Regions from separate parts of the Streptomyces luomodiensis genome, predicted to be linked through region 4. Evidence: riboswitches for the same ligand, from Rfam matches in the RefSeq annotation. Region 4 holds a riboswitch; each other region holds the start of a gene.
What was found. Region 4 has a riboswitch for cobalamin ahead of nicT (Nickel transporter NicT). Riboswitches for the same ligand answer to the same signal wherever they lie in the genome.
Positions count from the first base shown of each region.

Region 1 (3,300 bases), 6.4 Mb from region 4:
ACCATCTCCGGCGGGATCATCGATGAGGATTCCGGTATCCGACCCGAAGTGATCTTCGCTGGACTGGTCGGCGCGATCCTGTGGAATCTGGTGACCTGGCTCGCCGGACTCCCCTCCAGCTCCTCGCACGCCCTGTTCGGCGGCCTCATCGGCGCCACCGTGGTCTCCGCCGGCCTGGACGGGGTCAACGGCGACGCGATCGTCATGAAGGTCCTGATCCCCGCCGTCGCCGCGCCGGTCGTGGCCGGCATCGCCACGGTGGCCGCCACCCGGCTCACCTACCGGCTCGGCCGCGACCGCGCCCCGGAGGACACCGCGAAGGGCTACCGCGCCGGGCAGATCGCCTCGGCCGCCCTGGTCTCCCTGGCCCACGGCACCAACGACGCCCAGAAGACGATGGGCGTGATCACCCTGGCGCTGGTCACCGGAGGCGTGGTGGCGCCCGACTCCGACCCGCCGCTGTGGGTCATCGTCTCGGCGGGCCTGGCCATCGCGCTCGGCACCTACCTGGGCGGCTGGCGCATCATCCGCACCATGGGTAAGGGCATCACCGACATCCAGCCGCCGCAGGGCTTCGCCGCCCAGACCGGCGCCGCGACCGTCATCCTCGCCTCCTCCCACCTCGGCTTCGCGCTGTCCACCACCCAGGTCTGCTCCGGCGCCGTCATGGGCGCGGGTGTCGGCCGTAAGGGCGCCGTGGTGCGCTGGTCGACCGCGGGCCGCATGGTGATCGCCTGGGTGCTGACCCTGCCGGCCGCCGGTCTGGTGGCGGGTGGCGCCGCGCTGCTGGCCGACCAGGGGAACGCGGGGATCACGGCGGTCGCCGTGCTCGCCGTCCTGGCCTGCGGGGCGATCTGGGCGCTCTCGCGCCGCAAGCCCGTGGACCACACCAACGTCAACGAGGTCGGCAGCCAGGAGCCGGTCGGCGCCGTCACGGCCGCCCTGCGGTCCGTGGCCCCGCCGCCCGCGGGTCCGGTGGCGCCTGCCGGCCCGGCGGATTCCGCTTCCGTTTCGGCAAGCTCCGAGGTCCCCGAGGTCTCCGGGAAGACCGGGGGAACCGCCTCCGGGACCGGCGCCCCGGAGACCACGTCCGAGAACATCCCCACGCCCGCCGCCGCGGCGAGCAGCACCACCCCGTAAGGAGCCGGCAAACATGGACATCGACTGGGCGGCACTCGGCCAGGTCTTCGGCGTCAGCCTCGTGGTGACGGTCGGCATGGTGGGCGTCTTCACCCTGGGTATCGTCGGGACGTCCCGCAAGACGCGGCCGGAGCAGGGCGACACGGCCGCCGTGCCGGGTGGTGCGGCCGACGCCTCCGCGCTCGCGCGCACCGGCGCGTACGCCTGTTTCGCGGTGTGCGCCGCGGTCGTGGCGTACGGCATCTATCTGATCGTCGGCTGAGGACCCCACCCGCGTCCTCATCGACCCACCGGCCGCCGGACGGTGGCGCTGACCAGCGCCGTCCCTCCGGCGGCCGTTCCGTGTGCGGCGGTCGCTGTGGGCCTCGGCACACTCGGGCGTCCTGGGTCATATGCGAGTTGACGGCCATTCGCGGCCCATGGTGGACTTCCCGAGCCAAACGGCGGCAGGAGAGGAAGCCGGTGAGAATCCGGCGCGGTCCCGCCACTGTCACCGGGGAGCGCCCTCCCATCGCCTGCATGGGGTCACGGCTCATCCGTACGGTTCGTTCCGTGCACGGGCTGGAAGACCGGGAGGGCCGCGGATCCGGGAGCCAGGAGACTCTCACCGCCGGTCACGTCGAACCAGGGCGAGGACCCTGAGTGAGGACAAACCGCCATGCCCGGCACCGCCACGCCGCCAGCCCCCTCGGTCCACTCCGGCTGCCCTGTCTTGCCCACCCGTCTTGTCCTTACCAGCCGCACCGGCTGCTCGGTCGGCTCGGTCGGCGTGTCCCCGCGCCGGGGCATGACGGCGGCCTGACGGATGGCTGCCGACCACGCCTCCTTCGCGTGCGGCGCGGCCCTCGGCTTCCTCGCTGATCTTGCCGTGGGCGATCCGCGCCGCGGCCACCCGGTGGCCGCTTTCGGGCGCGCCGCCGCGGCCGCCGAGCGCCGGCTGTGGCGTGACCACCGCGGTTACGGGGCCCTGCACACCGCGTTGTGCGCGGGCGGCGCGGCCGCCGGTGCCGCGCTGCTGACCCGCGCCGTACGGGCCCTGGGCGGCCGCCGCGGCGCGCAGGCGGCGCTGACCGCTGCCGCCACCTGGGCCGTGCTGGGCGGTACGACGCTGGGCCGTGAGGCACGGGCCGTCGGCGGGGCGCTGGCCGCGGGCGACCTCGAGGGCGCCCGGGAGCGGCTGCCGCATCTGTGCGGCCGCGATCCGCAGGCGCTGGACGGGCCGCAGATCGCCCGCGCGGTCGTCGAATCGGTCGCCGAGAACACGTCCGACGCCGTCGTGGGCGCGCTGGTGTGGGGGGCCGTGGGCGGGGTGCCGGGGCTCATCGGCTTCCGCGCCGTCAACACCCTGGACGCCATGGTGGGTCACAAGTCGCCGCGCTACCGGCGGTTCGGCTGGGCGGCGGCCCGTGTGGACGATGTGGCCGGCTGGCCCGGTGCGCGGCTTACGGCGGCCATGACGACCCTCGCGGGCCCCGATCCGCGCGGCGCGTGGCGCGCCTGGCGGCGCGACGGCCGGCGCCATCCGAGCCCCAACGCGGGACCGGTGGAGGCATCCTTCGCGGGGGCGCTCGGCGTACGGCTGGGCGGCACCCTCGCCTACGGCGGCCGGGTCGAGCACCGGCCGGTGCTCAACTCCGGCGGGCGGCCGGTGGCGGCGGCCGACATCGAGCGGGCGATACGGCTGTCGCGGCGCGTCGGCCTCCTGGCGCTCGGTGTGTCCGTGGCGGCCCGGCCGGCCGTCCGGGCGTTGACGGGGCGGCCGCGGGCCGCTGGAAGGGGCGGTGGATGAGCGGGATACGCGGTAAGGGCGGCACGGGCGCTCCCGGGGCACGGGGCGGGGGGCTGCTGGTCGCGGGTACGACCTCCGACGCGGGCAAGAGTGTCGTGACGGCCGGGATCTGCCGGTGGCTCGCCCGTAAGGGCGTCAGCGTGGCGCCCTTCAAGGCGCAGAACATGTCGCTGAACTCCTTCGTGACCCGGGAGGGGGCGGAGATCGGGCGGGCGCAGGCCATGCAGGCGGCCGCCGCGCGCGTCGAGCCGAGCGCGCTGATGAACCCGGTCCTGCTGAAGCCGGGCGGCGACCGCAGCAGCCAAGTGGTGCTGCTGGGCAAGCCGGTGGGCGAGATGAGCGCCCGCGGGTACTTCGGGAAGTCCGGGGCG
Region 1 covers NZ_CP117522.1:2,593,732-2,597,031, forward strand. Annotated here, with positions in the region: gene PS467_RS11115 (inorganic phosphate transporter) at 1-1,140, shown strand, start outside; gene PS467_RS11120 (hypothetical protein) at 1,154-1,402, shown strand; cobalamin riboswitch at 1,593-1,744, shown strand; gene PS467_RS11125 (cobalamin biosynthesis protein) at 1,946-2,929, shown strand; gene PS467_RS11130 (cobyric acid synthase) at 2,926-3,300, shown strand, end outside.
Region 1: another riboswitch for cobalamin. It lies ahead of PS467_RS11125 (cobalamin biosynthesis protein); the one in region 4 lies ahead of nicT (Nickel transporter NicT).

Region 2 (3,300 bases), 2.5 Mb from region 4:
CCAGCGCCCGCGCCGCCGGCTCGGCCGTCCGCCGGGCGCGGCTCAGCGGGGAACAGGCCACCGCGTCCGCGCCGCGCCGCCCGGCCCACCGGGCGAGCGCGCGGGCCTGGCGATGCCCCCGTTCGGTCAGGTCGATGTCGGAGGTGCCGGCGTAGCGGTTCTCCGCGTGCCACACGGTCTCGCCGTGACGTACGAGCAGCAGTCGGGCGCTCATCCGGGGCCTCCCCTGTGTCGGGCATTGTCTGATCAAGTTGTAGATGTTAAATCTAGCATCGCCCATGTTATGAAACGCCGAAGCACGCCCCGAAGCACACCCGAGAGCCCGGAAGCACACCCCGAAGCACGCCGGAAGGAAGGCCACCCATGCGCGTCCTCGCCGCCCACGACGTGATCATCGGAGTCGACGTCGGCACCTCCGTCACCAAGGCCGTGGCCTTCGGCCGGGACGGCCGGGCGGTGGCCTCCGCGAGCCGCCCCAGCCGGCTGGAGCGGCTGCCCGGCGGCCGGGTGGAGCAGGACCTGGAGGACGTGCTGCGCACGGTCGGCGAGGTGTGCCGGGAGGTCGCCGCCGCCCTCCCCGGCCCCCCGGCCGCACTCGCGCTCACCGGCCAGGGGGACGGCATGTGGCTGCGGGACGCGGCGGGCCGGGCGGTGCGTCCGCCGATCTCCTGGATGGACGGCAGGGCGGGCGACACCGTGGCCCGCTGGGGCGAGGACGGCACCCTGCGGGCGCTGTACGCCCTCACCGGCTCGGGGGTGTTCCCCGGCTGCCACGCCCCGCTGCTGGCCTGGCTGGCCGAGCACGAGCCGGAGGCCCTGGCGCGGGCCGAGGTCGCGGGCTACTGCGTGGACGCGGTCGCCCAGCGGCTGACCGGCGTCATCGGCGTGGACGCCTCCGACGCCTCACTGCCGTTCCTGGACGTGACCACCCGTCAGTACGTGACCCAGGCCCTGGACGTGTGCGGAATCGCCGCGTACGCCCGGCTGTTGCCGCCGCCCGCCGCCCCGGGCGCGGTCGCGCGGCTGGACGGGGCGGGCGCGCGGCTGCTGGGACTGCCGGCCGGGCTGCCGGTCACGGCGGGCCCGTACGACCTCCCGGCCTGCGCCATCGGCAGCGGGGTGTGCGAGGTGGGCGACGGGTTGCTGATCGTCGGCACCACCCTGGCCAGCCAGGTGCTCACCGACAGCGCGCGGATCGACCCGGCCGGCGATCCGGCGGGGATGTGGCTGTGCACCCCCGATCCGGACCGCTGGCTGCGCGCCATGCCCGCGATGGTCGGCACCGCGGCCCTGGAGTGGGTGCTGGAGTTCACCGGCGCGACCACGGCCGAGCTGGACGCGATACTCGAGGCCGCACCGCCCGGCGCCAACGGCGTGACCGCCCTGCCCTTCCTGTCCGGCGCCGGGGAGCGCGCGCCGTTCGTGGAACCCGCCGCGCGGGGGCGGCTGGACGGGCTCACGCTGGGCGCCACCCGCGCCGACGCGGTCCGCGCGGTCTGCGAAGCCGTCGCCTACGCCGCACGCCACTGCCTGGAGGCCGCCGGGCTCTCCGCGAGCCTGGCGCTGTGCGGCGGCGGCACCCGGTCCACGGCGTGGGCCCGGCTGTTCGCCGATGTCATCGGCCGCCCGGTGCGCATCCCGAACGAGCCCGAGGTGGGTGCGCGGGGCGCGGTGGCGGTCGCCTGGCGGGCCCTCGGCGACCCGGTCGACGCGGAGCGCTGGCAGGCCGACGCGCGCACCGTCGAACCCCGCGCGGACCTCCGCGAGCTCTTCGAGGACGGCTACGCCGGCTACCGCGCCCGGCTCGACGAGGCGCTCGGCGGATGGCGCGCGACGGGCCCCAGGTCATGGGCCGCCTACGGAACGCACTAGCACATTCGCACGAAACTCCGCACCTCCCGACACAACATGTGGGGGCACGTGCGCCGGCCGACACAAGATGTATGCTCATGCTCGCTGTCGCCGCAGGGGAATCCGGTGCGAATCCGGAACTGTCCCGCAACGGTGTATGTGTGCGCTTATGCGGCGTACCCATGAGTCCGAGCACCTGCCGACGGCCGTTCAGAACACGTCCCCCGGCCTCGTGGGTTGGGCCGATGGACGCTGCGTGGTGTGCCCGGCGTACGAGGAGTGCGGCACCGGCATGCCCGCGCGCCCATCGCCCCCCTCGCGGCCCCAGCCGAGCGAGGGAGAGCACTTCAGTGACCATCGCGCCCGCCGATCCGGTTTCAGAACAGGCGGATTCTCAGGCAGCGGTTCCCCGGGCAGCGGGCGACGCGCCCGGGACCGCCCTGCTGCGGACCCTCACCGGCCTCACCGCCGACCTGCCCGCCACCGACCCCGGAAAGGTCGCGGCCGCCGCCCTGCGCGGCCGCCATCCCGGCTCGGACGAGGCGGAGTTGCGCACCCTCGCGACCGAGGCGGCGGCCGGGCTGATCGCCGAGGAACCGGAGTACTCGCGGCTGGCCGCGCGGCTGCTGGCGGTCACCATCACCCAGGAGGCGGCCGGGCAGGGCGCGGTCTCCTTCTCCGGCTCCGTGGCGGTGGGCCACCGCGAGGGCCTGATCGCCGACTCCACCGCGGAGTTCGCCGCCACCCACGCCGGGCGGCTGGACGCGCTGGTGGAGCGGGCCCTGGCCGACGGGGCCGACGACCGCTTCGGCTACTTCGGACTGCGCACCCTCTACAGCCGCTACCTGCTGCGCCACCCGCTCACCCGCCAGGTGATCGAGACCCCGCAGCACTTCCTGCTGCGCGTGGCCTGCGGGCTCGCCGAGGACCTCTCGGAGCGGGCCCTGGACGACGTGGCCGAGCTGTACCGGCTCACCAGCACGCTGTCGTACCTGCCCAGCTCCCCCACGCTGTTCAACTCCGGCACCCGGCATCCCCAGATGTCGTCCTGCTATCTGCTGGACTCCCCGCTGGACGAGCTGGACTCCATCTACCACCGCTACCACCAGGTGGCGCGGCTGTCGAAGCACGCGGGCGGCATCGGCCTGTCCTACTCCCGCATCCGGGCCCGCGGTTCGCTGATCCGGGGCACCAACGGGCACTCCGGCGGCATCGTGCCGTTCCTGCGCACGCTCGACGCCTCGGTGGCCGCCGTCAACCAGGGCGGCCGGCGCAAGGGCGCGGCCTGCGTCTACCTGGAGAGCTGGCACGCGGACCTCGAGGAGTTCCTGGAGCTGCGGGACAACACGGGCGAGGACGCCCGCCGCACCCACAACCTCAACATCGCCCACTGGATCCCGGACGAGTTCATGCGCCGGGTCGAGGCGGACGCCGACTGGTCGCTGTTCT
Region 2 covers NZ_CP117522.1:6,442,982-6,446,281, reverse strand. Annotated here, with positions in the region: gene PS467_RS27200 (histidine phosphatase family protein) at 1-214, opposite strand, end outside; gene PS467_RS27195 (FGGY family carbohydrate kinase) at 364-1,872, shown strand; cobalamin riboswitch at 1,910-2,069, shown strand; gene PS467_RS27190 (ribonucleoside-diphosphate reductase subunit alpha) at 2,202-3,300, shown strand, end outside.
Region 2: another riboswitch for cobalamin. It lies ahead of PS467_RS27190 (ribonucleoside-diphosphate reductase subunit alpha); the one in region 4 lies ahead of nicT (Nickel transporter NicT).

Region 3 (3,300 bases), 8.3 Mb from region 4:
AGGCCATCTCCGCCATCGGCCCGCCACTGCCGCCACGCCGGCTGGGCAGCCGCAGACTTCCGCTCGCCTCGCTGTTCTCCCGCCGGCTGCGCTGGTCCGTCGCCGGAATGGCGGCCGCCGTGCTCGCGCTCACCCTCGTCTCCTGGCAGGTCACCGGGGTCGGTCTGCTCCGCGCGGCCTACCTGACGGTGCTGGACGTGCTGGCCATCGACGATCCGGCGCTCGACGAGCCGACCGCACGCAAGATCGTCCAATTGCTGTCCGGGCTGGCCGGACTGCTCCTGCTGCCCGTCCTGGTGGCCGCCGCGCTCGAGGCGCTGGGCACCTTCCGCACCGCCTCCACGCTGCGCCGCCCGCCACGCGGCCTCTCCGGCCATGTCGTCCTGCTCGGACTCGGCAAAATCGGCACCCGTGTGCTGGCCAGACTCCGGGAGATGGACATCCCCGTGGTGTGCGTGGAAGAGGACCCCGGTGCGCGTGGCATCCCGCTGGCCCGCGAGCTGGGGGTGCCGACCGTGGTCGGCGATGTCACCCAGGAGGGCGTCCTGGAGGCCGCCAAGATCCAGCGAGCCCATGCCCTGCTGGCCCTGACCAGCGTGGACACCACCAACCTGGAGGCGACGCTGTACGCCCGCTCGGTCAAACCCCGTCTGCGGGTGGCGCTGCGCCTGTACGACGACGGCTTCGCCACCGCCGTCTACCGCACCCTGCGCGCGGCCCATCCGCAGGCCCTGACCCGCAGCCGCAGCGTCTCCTCCCTGGCGGCGCCCGCCTTCGCCGGGGCGATGATGGGGCGTCAGGTCCTCGGTGCCATACCGATCGAGCGCAGGGTGCTGCTCTTCGCCGCCCTGCATGTGGCCGGACATCCGCGGCTGGAGGGCCGTACCGTCGCCGAGGCGTTCGCGCCGGGCGCCTGGCGGGTGATCGCACTGGACGCGGCGGAACCCGCGGACCGGCAGCGCGACCTCGCCGCGGCACCCTCGCACGACGGCGTCGCCCAGGAACCCGCCCTGGTGTGGGACCTGCACCCCGGTTACGTCCTGCGGCCACAGGACCGCGTGGTGCTGGCGGCCACCCGCCAGGGCCTGGCCGAACTGCTCGCGGGCGCACCGGTCCGCCGGAACTGACCTGCCCATCGCCCTCGCCCGGGGCCGCGGCGGGGGTCCCGTGGCATGGCGGAGCCCGGGATGGGATGATGCCGGGCGACATGGGCGACGGCGGAACGAGGAAGCCGGTGTGAATCCGGCGCGGTACCGCCACTGTGATCGGCGAGCGGATCCCGAACAGGCCACTGCCCGCACGCGGGTGGGAAGGCCGGGACGAGCATCGACCCGAGAGCCAGGAGACTCACGCGGTCGCCTCCTCGACGCAACCGGGGCGGACTTCCCCGGAGGAGGGCGATGCGCCATGCCCAACGGGCCGAGCGACCCGGTGCCGTGCCGGGTGACCATGTGCCGGGACTGCTGCTGCGGCAGCCCCAAGGTGACCGGGATCGACCACACCGCGCAGACCGCGCGCCTGGGGCAGGAGGCGCCCGTGCGCGTCTCCGGGTGCCTGGACGTGTGCGATCAGGCCAATGTGATCGTGGTGCAGCCGTCGGCCGCCGGGCGCGCCGCCGGCGCCAGGCCGGTGTGGCTCGGCCTGGTCAACGACCCGGACGCGACCGAGGACATCGCGGCCTGGATCCGGGCGGGCGGCCCCGGTGTCGCACCGCTGCCCGACATCCTCGACCTGTACACCTTCACCCCGCGGCAGCGGCGCGCCTCGCCCGGGACGTCACCGGGCGGCGGGGGCTGACCGGCCGCGCTCCGGGACACCGCATCGCTCCTGGGACAGGACTCTGGCGGCCCCGCACCCTCTGGGCTACCGTCGGTAACACGTTGCCGCCGCGGCAACCCCCTCGTGTCTCCCGCACCCTTTCGAACCCCCCTTCCGGAAGGCAGCCCATGGAGAACCCCACAGACAATTCCGCCTCCCCCGCCGGGATCAGCCGCCGGTCACCGGCCTGTACGCGGCCGGCGAGGTGTCGGGCTTCGGCGGCGGCGGAGTGCACGGCTACCGCTCCCTGGAGGGCACCTTCCTCGTGCGGCTGCCTGTTCTCGGGCCGCGCCGCCGGCCGGGCCGCGGCGGCCGCGACCGCGACCTGAACCGGGCCGCTCACCCAGCGCCTCCCCGGTATTCCGTGCAGGCGTCGAGCAGCCAGGTGGCCAGGTAGGAGGCGAAGGACGAGCGGACCAGCAGCCAGACGGCGGACGCCCCCTCCGCGCGCACCACGAGGGTGACCGGGGCCCGCGCCAGCAGTGTGGTCGGACAGGCGCCGACGGGTGTCACCCGCGGATCCAGATCGATGGCACAGCCGTGGGCCAGCACCGTGCGGACGAGAGGCCCGGACAGGGCCAGCGTGGTGCGCTGCGCCGAGACGTCGGTGACGGTGGCGAACTCCTCCCCGATGGCCGTACGCAGCCGGGTGAGCAGCTCGTGCCGCCGGCCGTCGGGGGCCACCAGCAGCCATTCGTCCGGGCCCAGCCACACCACCGTGACGTCGCCCGACGACTCGGCGCGCACCGGGCCCGGCAGGGCGGTGTCCAGGGCGGCCTCGACGGCCTTCGCCGCGGCACCGCCCGGCTCCACCCGCAGGGTGAGCTGGGTCAGGAAGGGCAGTTCCCGCACCCGCAGCCCGGCCGGCAGCCGCGCCAGGCGGTCCTGCCACGCGGACAGGGGACTGACACGCGTGGACGTCTCAACCGTCACGGCGAGTTCCCTCCTTGTCGAAGAGCACGGGGTCGGTCACGGTCACCGGGACGGTCCGGCCATCCAGCGGGACGTAGAGGGTTTCGCCGATGCGCCGGGTTCCCGAGCGCACCAGGGCCAGGGCGAACGTGCGCCGGAGGGCGTCGCTGCGGTAGCTGGAGGTGACATGGCCCAGCATGGGCACCGGCGGCTGGGGAACGCTGCTGGTGGCGATGATCTGGGCGCCTTCGGGCAGCAGGACCCGTTCGTCGGCCGGCAGCAGGCCCACCAGCTGCTTGCGGTCCTCGCGCTGGTTCTCCGCACGGGTGAAGGACCGCTTGCCGATGAAGTCCGGCTTCTTCTTGGACACGACCCACGACATGCCCAGGTCCTGCGGGGTGATGGTGCCGTCGGTGTCCTGCCCGATGATCGGGTACGCCTTCTCGGCGCGCAGCACGTGCATGGTCTCGGTGCCGTACGGGGTGATGCCGAACGGGCCGCCGGCCGTGAGGAGGGCCTGCCACACCGTGAGGCCGTCCCAGGCGGGGACGTTGATCTCGTAGGCGAGTT
Region 3 covers NZ_CP117522.1:623,146-626,445, reverse strand. Annotated here, with positions in the region: gene PS467_RS02735 (potassium channel family protein) at 1-1,127, shown strand, start outside; cobalamin riboswitch at 1,189-1,364, shown strand; gene PS467_RS02730 ((2Fe-2S) ferredoxin domain-containing protein) at 1,408-1,797, shown strand; partial or broken gene PS467_RS02725 (FAD-binding protein) at 1,994-2,147, shown strand; gene PS467_RS02720 (sarcosine oxidase subunit gamma) at 2,158-2,751, opposite strand; partial or broken gene PS467_RS02715 (sarcosine oxidase subunit delta family protein) at 2,741-3,300, opposite strand, start outside.
Region 3: another riboswitch for cobalamin. It lies ahead of PS467_RS02730 ((2Fe-2S) ferredoxin domain-containing protein); the one in region 4 lies ahead of nicT (Nickel transporter NicT).

Region 4 (3,300 bases):
CTCGGCAGCCGGCCAGCGCATCGTCCTTCCCGGATGGTGCGCCGGCCGTTGTCGGGTCGGGTCGAACCGTGCGGCTCTTGCGCTCGTCTCCCCACGGCGGTAATTCCGTGAGCAGGGGCGGAAGGAGACCTCATGGATCAAGGACTCGCGGCCTTGTTCGCCGGGTTGGTGGCCCTGCTGGGTGCCCTCATCGGCGGCGGTTTCTCGGCACGGGCGGCGCGGATCGGCGGCGAGAAGACCGTTCAGGCCGCACGCCAGCAGGTGGAGGACCAGGCGCGGGTGGAGTCCAAGCGATGGCTCCTCCAGGCCCGGCATGACGCCTATCAGGTGATCCTGAGCGCCACCGACGCGTACACGGACGCCCTCATCCAGCCGACGACGACGGCGGAGGTGGCAGAGGCGGCGCGGCAACGGTTCCGCTCGGCTCGGCTGCGGGTCGATGTGGTGGGTCCCGCGACCGTCCGAACCGCGGCCGACGAGTTGTCGCTGACCTGCGTCCAGGTGCATCGTGTCCTGGGGGAAGGGGAGCCCGTCGAGTCCTGGATGGCTCAGGAGATCGAGGAACGCCACCGCGCGTTCGTCAAGGCCGTCACCGCCGTGTACGCGTGGGAGCCCGACGCGGTGCACGAGATTCCGTGACGCCGGGACATGTGCCGGGCGCCGGGCCCATGGAAGGAGCTGGGGTCAGCCGCCGTCGGCGCGCGCGGTACGGACGGCCCAGCGCTGTTCGACCTTGGCCAGCCGCCAGTAGGCCAGCGCCGCGGCCCACACCACCACGAACAGACCGACGATGATGAAGCCCACGTTGTCCAGGTTCAGCGCCGAGATCCAGCCGGTGACGGCGTCCCGCAGTTCGAGCTTGTCGTGCAGGACGCTGATCAGCTCGATGGTGCCGATGAGGAAGGCGACCGCGATGGACAGACCCGTGATGGCGAGGTTGTAGAAGACCTTGCGGACCGGGTTGGCGAACGCCCACTGGTAGGCGACGTTCATGAAGGTGCCGTCGAGGGTGTCGAACAGGCTCATCCCGGCGGCGAAGAGCAGCGGCAGGCACAGGATGGCGTACCAGGGCAGCCCGGCGGCCGCGCCGCTTCCGGCCATCACCATCAGGGCCACCTCGGTGGCGGTGTCGAAGCCGAGCCCGAAGAGGAAGCCGAGCGGGAACATCTGCCCCGGCCGGGTGATGGACTTGGTGAAGCGGCCCAGGACGCGGTTCATGAAGCCACGCGCGTCCAGTTGTGCTTCCAGTTCCGTCTCGTCGTACTGTCCGGCGCGCATGGCCTTGAAGACGCGCAGGATGCCCAGCAGGGCCACCAGGTTGAGCGCGGCGATGAGGTAGAGGAAGGCGCCGGAGACCGTCGTGCCGACGGCGCCGAGCACCTGGTGGGTCCCGGAGTCCTCGTTGACCAGGGTGCCGGCCAGCTGGGCCCCGCCGGCCACCAGCGCGGCCAGGGCGACCACCACACCGGAGTGGCCGAGCGCGAACCAGAAGCCGACGGACACCGGCCGCTTGCCGTCCGCCATCAGCTTGCGGGTGGTGTTGTCGATGGCGGCGATGTGGTCGGCGTCGAAGGCGTGCCGCATGCCCAGGGTGTACGCGGTGATGCCCAGGCCGACGCCGAACGTCTTGGCGCCGACCTCGTAGTGATGGGGCGCCACGACCAGGAAGAGCAGGCCGAAGGCGACGGCGTGCAGGATGAGTATCACCGCCAGCAGCCCGGCGGTCCGGACGGTGTCCTCGCGCCGCCATCGCGATGTGGTGGGCAGGGTCATGCGATCACGCTCCAGCACCTCGTGGATCATCTCGTGAGATGCCGTGGCCGGTCTCCTGGCTGACGGGTCGCCGCGCCCGCCCCTGCCTTCCCGGCCGCCATGGGCGACCAGTGGCTCCGCGGCACGGTCCGACCGACCGCGGAACGGGACGGGAACTCCCCGATCACAGTGGCGAGGGCCGCTCCGGTTTCGCACCGGTCTTCCCGTACACCACGGCCCGCCAACTGTAGGGCCGGCCGGGCAAAAGCGGCAAGCCGGGAGGGGGCCCGATCCGGCCGGCCGCGGACGGCCGCCCGTGGCCGACTCAGGCGCCGGCCGCGCCGGCCCGTTTCCCACGCCGGTCGGCCAGGCGGCCGAGCGCGATGTCGATGACCAGGAAGGCGGCCAGCGGAATGCCGAGCAGCGGCAGGTAGTAGCCGAGCACCCCGATCGCGACGACCAGCGAGGCCAGGACGTACGACGGCACCTGACGCCAGGCGCCACGCGCGATGGGGCGGCCGAAGGCACCGGCCCGGCCGCGCTGCCACCACATCCGGTAGCCCCATACGATCAGGAAGACCAGGGCGAGCGCGAGGGCGGCCAGGGCGATCTGGTTGGGCAGCCCGAACAGGCTCCCCATATGGGCGTCGATGCCCCAGCGGGAGAGCTTGGCCAGCAGCGGATAGTCCTCGAACCGCACCACATCGGTGACCTGACCGGTCGTCGGATCGACGGCCGCCGCGTCCTGCTTCTCCGGCCAGCTGCGCTGGATCTGGCTGACGGTGTACGCGGTGCCGGGCCCGGCGGGCGGGACGATCTCCACCGGGTTGTCCAGGCCCTCGGCGCGGGCGGCCTCGAGGACGGCGTCGAAGCCGACATCGGCGGACGAGCCGCCGTGTCCCCCCGACCCGCCCATGTCCATGCCCTCCATGCCGTCCATGCCGTCCATGGAGCCGTGTCCGGCGTGTTCGCCGCCGACGGCGGAGCTGACGGCCGGCGTGGCCTGGCCGAGGGCGGCGCGCAGGTCGGTGACGTTCGCGCCCGCGTAGGTGGACCACGTCAGACCGGTCGCGGACAGGAAGAACAGCCCCAGCGCCGCCCAGACGCCGACCGAGCCGTGAAAGGACATCGCCCTTCTGCGCCCCGCGGCGGAGCGGTCCGGGAACGCGGTCGCGCGCAGCTTCCGCTTCACCGGGCCCGTGCGGCGGCGGGCGAGCCACAGCACCAGCCCGCCACCGGTGATCACCCACAGCCAGCTGGCGGCGAGTTCGCTGTAGAGCCGGCCGGTGTCGCCGAGGTGCAGATTGCGGTGCAGGTCGTCGATCCATGTGCGCAGCGGCAGCGCACCGCTGGTGCCGTACTGCTCCAGCGCGCCGCGCACCTCACCGGTGTACGGGTTCACGAAGACGGCCAGCTTGTGCTCGGGGTCGACGCCCTTGACGCCGGAGAGCAGCACCCGGGTCGTCGCGCCCGCCTCCGGTGAGGGGCGGATCGCGCTGATCTCGCCCTCGGGGTGGGCCTTGCGGGCGGCGGCGATCTGCTGGGAGA
Region 4 covers NZ_CP117522.1:8,965,474-8,968,773, reverse strand. Annotated here, with positions in the region: gene PS467_RS37740 (hypothetical protein) at 133-639, shown strand; gene nicT (Nickel transporter NicT) at 685-1,803, opposite strand; cobalamin riboswitch at 1,802-2,003, opposite strand; gene PS467_RS37730 (PepSY-associated TM helix domain-containing protein) at 2,078-3,300, opposite strand, start outside.